DNA from 2 places in the Arthrobacter stackebrandtii genome. Region 1 is predicted to be linked to the other one. Evidence: riboswitches for the same ligand, from Rfam matches in the RefSeq annotation. Region 1 holds a riboswitch; the other holds the start of a gene.
The links. Region 1 has a riboswitch for thiamine pyrophosphate ahead of thiD (bifunctional hydroxymethylpyrimidine kinase/phosphomethylpyrimidine kinase). Riboswitches for the same ligand answer to the same signal wherever they lie in the genome.
Positions count from the first base shown of each region.

Region 2: linked by a shared signal. The riboswitch ahead of JOF48_RS06555 (ECF transporter S component) and the one ahead of thiD (bifunctional hydroxymethylpyrimidine kinase/phosphomethylpyrimidine kinase) in region 1 are both predicted to bind thiamine pyrophosphate.

Region 1 covers NZ_JAGIOI010000001.1:3,558,770-3,560,960, reverse strand. Annotated here, with positions in the region: gene thiD (bifunctional hydroxymethylpyrimidine kinase/phosphomethylpyrimidine kinase) at 1-1,086, opposite strand, end outside; TPP riboswitch at 1,077-1,175, opposite strand; gene JOF48_RS15550 (Rne/Rng family ribonuclease) at 1,296-2,191, opposite strand, start outside.
Region 2 covers NZ_JAGIOI010000001.1:1,575,263-1,577,453, reverse strand. Annotated here, with positions in the region: gene JOF48_RS06560 (glycoside hydrolase family 84 protein) at 1-813, shown strand, start outside; TPP riboswitch at 980-1,098, shown strand; gene JOF48_RS06555 (ECF transporter S component) at 1,146-1,781, shown strand; gene JOF48_RS06550 (ABC transporter ATP-binding protein) at 1,784-2,191, shown strand, end outside.

The sequences.
Region 1 (2,191 bases):
CCAAAACTTCTGCTCCGCCTCTGTGGGCGCAAGGGCGCTGGCCCGGGCAAGTACGCGCGAGTACGCGCCAAGGTACAGCGCGTCCTGCGCCAGGTAGTAGGCGAAGTGGTCGCGGTGCAGGGTGCCGGCCGCCAGCTCCCGGATGAACTCCAGGCCAAAGATGGCCTGGCGCTGCGGCGCACAGTCGTTCCACAGCAACCGGCTGAAGGAGTCAAGGGCCGGGGCGGCACTCCCCCACAGCCCGTGCAGATGGTTGACGGGGCCGGCGCCAGCCCCCACTTCAAGCACGGCCGACGACTCCAGTGCCCCCACCAGCCATGCCTTCGCCGTGCGCACCGATTCCACCCAGTCCCCCGTCTGCGCCTGCAGCGTGGCCACGGCCGAGGACAGCGAGCAGCCGGTCCCGTGCGTGTTTGCGGTGTGGATGCGCGGTGCCGTGAACTCGTGCACCGTGCCGTCCGCCTCCACAAGCGCATCCAGGCAGGCCTCGCCCGGCAGGTGCCCGCCCTTCACGAGAACGCGGACGTTGTGCGCTGCCGCAAGCTCGCGCCCCTGCGCCACTGCCTGCGCCCAGTCTCCGGCTTCGGGGCGCCCCAGCAGCGCACCCAGTTCGGGGATGTTCGGCGTCACCAGGTCTGTGTGCGGCAGGAGGGCCAGCAGGGCTGCCAGGGCCTCCGGCGGCATGAGGACGTCGCCGCTGGTGGCCACCATCACCGGGTCAAGCACGACGGCGGCCGGCCGGGTTTGCGCCAGCCAGCCGCCCACCGCTTCCATCACCTCGGCACTGCCCAGCATGCCAATCTTCACTGCGTCAATGGTGATGTCTGCGGACAGTGCGTCCAGTTGGGCGCGCAGGAAGGCTGCCGGTGGCACATGCACCTGCTGCACGCCGCGGGTGTTTTGGGCCGTGAGCGCCGTAATGGCGGCCATGGCATAGCCGCCATGGGCAGAAATGGACTTGATGTCCGCCTGGATGCCGGCACCGCCCGACGGGTCGGACCCGGCGATACTCACGATCCGGGGATGTCTCCGGGCGGTGGTGGCGGGTGTTTCTCGGGCAGCCGGAAAAAGTGTTGTTGCAGTCATTGGGACATCCCTTCGCCGGTGCTAGCCGGGCAGGTTCAACGGGTATTGTCTCAGCCGGCCCTTGTGGCCTGGCACCCCGTGTCGCACTCCACCCTAGCCAAAATTGCCCCGGCCCACCCGTTAAACGCACACTGACCCGCAGAAAACAGCGAATTCCACGTAATAAAAGTGGATTTCGCTGTTTTCTGCGGGTCAGCTGCGGCGGGCCGTTACAGCTCGGATGCGGGGACTCCCACGCCGAGAATGATCGGCTCCGCGCTCTTCTTCACCGGTGCGGCCGCCTGGGCCGGAACCTCGGCGCTGCTGTGCGGCGCCGATCCCGTGCCCGCTGCCGGGGCATCGGTTGTTTCCACAGCGGTGTCGGCGCCGCCCTGGGCGCTGCGTGCGCTGCGGTTGCGTCGGCTGCGGCGTGAGCGTGAGCGGCTGCCGGACTCGTCGGTGCCCCGGCTGTCCTGCTCCGGTGCCGCCAGCTGGTCCAGTGCCTCGGTCAGCCCGGCCAGGGCGGCCACCTGCTCGGCGTTGTGGGACTGGGCGAAATCGCTGCTTTCGCTGCGGTGCCCGCGCGGCAGCTCGATGGCTTCCCCGCCCAGCGTGAGTGTTGCGGTGTCGTGGCTTTCTTCCGTCACATCCGCCGCCACAGCGTCAGCCGGCGCAGCAGCGGAACCCTGGGCTCCGCCGTCGTGCTCATGGTGGGAGGCTGCGGCGATGGTGGCCAGCGCGGCGCGGGCTTCATGCGCCTTCTGCACCCGTGCGGCCTCCGTGGATTCGTCAACCGCGGGGGCGTGGTTGTCCTCGTGCACGTCGTTCTCGTTCTGGTGCGAACGGGCGTTGCGGTTGCGCTTGCGTTCGCTGCGGGTGGTGCGGTTGGCGGTGCGCTCCGACTCGCGGTGGTCCTGGCGCGGGGCGTGCGCGGCGGCAGCCTCAACGGCGGGCGAGTGCGTGCGGCGGTGCTCCACGGGGATCTCGTGGGTGACCATGCCGCGGCCGGCACAGGTGGCGCACTGCTCGCCGAAGACCTCGAGCAGGCCGGTGCCCATGCGCTTGCGCGTCATCTGGACCAGGCCCAGGCTGGTGACCTCGGCGACCTGGTGCTTGGTGCGGTCGC
Region 2 (2,191 bases), 2.0 Mb from region 1:
ATGGTTGACGGGGACCCCAAGAGCTTCTGGTGGTCCAACGCGGCACCGTCCGTGGGCTCCAGCGTCACCCTTGACCTCGGATCCGTGCAGGAGGTGGGCAAGGTACTCATCCAGCAGGCCGACTCCGACTCCAGTGCGGGCGACATGATCTACCACGCCCGCGTTGAGTACTCGCAGGACGGGGCCACCTGGACCGCAGCCGGCACCTTTGACAGCAAGCCGCGCATCGAGCAGAGCTTCGACACGCCCGTCAACGCCCGCTACTTCCGCCTGTCCGCCGCCGCAACAAACCCGGGCGGCCAGTGGATCAAGATCCGCGAGTTCCAGGCATTCTCGGCCGCCACCAAGCTGGGCACCAACGTGCCCGGCGCCAACGGCACCGGCGTCGAGAACGCCTTCGACGCCAGCATCGCCACCGCCTTTGAAGCCGCCGAATCCCCTGTTGAGGGTTCGCACATGACGTACCTGCTGGACGAGCCGGTGCACATGGAATCTGTGGCCATCGTGGGCCATGTGGCGGGGGACCTGCAGCTGCTGGTCGACGGCGAATGGGTCACCTGGGGTGCCCTGGACCCGGCTGCCAGCTTCCAGGAGGCAACCCTGAAGCCGAACGCCAATGCCAACACCCCGGCCCACAGCCGCAAGCCCGTTTCCGGGGTGCGCATCCTGTTCACACCCGGCGCCGACGGGCTCCCGGTTGTCTACGAACTGGGGCTGCGCGCGACAGGACCCGTGGGCAGTGGCCCGTACATCACGAAGCCGGGCGGCACCCAGGGCAACAGCCTCTCCAACGGGGGCGGCAAGAAGGGGTAATTCCCCGGTGTGGCAGGCATCCGCCCGCCACGCCGGCCGGCCTGAACGGCGGGGCCCGCACCGAATGCAGCATTCGGTGCGGGCCCCGCCTTTTGGTCCGCAATGCACGGTGCGCCGCCGCGCATTGGCCGCGTGCAGGGCCCGGGGGTAAACTGAAGCCGCAATTCAAACACGACAGGGGAGCGTCCACCCGTTATTGGGAAGTGGCGCTGAGAGTGCGGTTCGCCGCAGACCCTCGAACCTGCTCCGGCTAGTACCGGCGAAGGGAGTCGAGTTCTCTTCGGCTGCGCGGAAATACCGCAGGCAGCCGCCCCTCCTGCAAAGGAGGAAACATGAGCAAGCCATTTTCGGGCGCCACCGCCCAACCAAGCACCAACACACCCAAGCGCCCCAGCAACTGGCGCGTCGTGGACATCGTTGTGGTGTCCGTCCTCGGCGTCGCCGTCGGCGTCATCTTCTGGCTCTGGTCCGCCGGCTACGGCGTGGTCAGCGCCTTCACCGTCGCCTTCCCGCCGATCGGGGCACTGTACGGCGGAGGCTGGCTGATTGCCGGCGTCCTTGGCGGACTCGTCATCCGCAAACCCGGCGCGGCACTGTACTGCGAGTTGATCGCCGCCACCGTGGAGGGCCTGCTGGGCACCCACTTCGGCTTCACCGTGCTGCTGTCCGGCCTCATCCAGGGCCTCGGCGCGGAACTGGGCTTCGCGATCTTCCGCTACCGCAAGTTCAACCTGCCCGTTGCGCTGCTGGCCGGCGCACTGGCGGGGCTGGCGCTGGGCATCAACGACTCACTGGTGTGGAACATCGCCTGGGCCCTGGAGTGGAAGCTCGTCTACATCGTCCTGGCCATGGTTTCCGGGGCCGTCATTGCCGGGCTCGTCTCCTGGCTGGCGGTGCGCGGGCTCGCCCGCACGGGGGCCCTGGCCAACCTGCCCTCGCGGAACGCCGCCACCGAACGGGTGGTGTAAACGTGGCAAGCGCCCCACTCCCCAAGGCAGGTGCGGCGCCGGCCCGCATCACGGCCAGGGGCTGGGGATGGCAGCACTCCGGCCGCAGCGCCCACGCCGTCCAGGGCCTTGATTTGGCCATTGAACCGGGGGAGCGGGTCCTGCTTCTGGGCCCCTCCGGCGCCGGCAAGTCCACCCTGCTCCACGCCCTGGCCGGCGTTCTGGGCCAGGACGAGGACGCCAACGAGACCGGTGAACTGCTCATCGACGGCCGGCCGGTTTCCGAATCACGCGGCCGTGCCGGTCTCATGCAGCAGGACCCGGACGCCCAGGTGGTCCTCTCGCGCATTGGCGACGACGTTGCCTTTGGCGCCGAAAACCTCGCCGTCCCGCGGGAGGAAATCTGGCGCCGCGTCCCTGAAGCGCTGGAA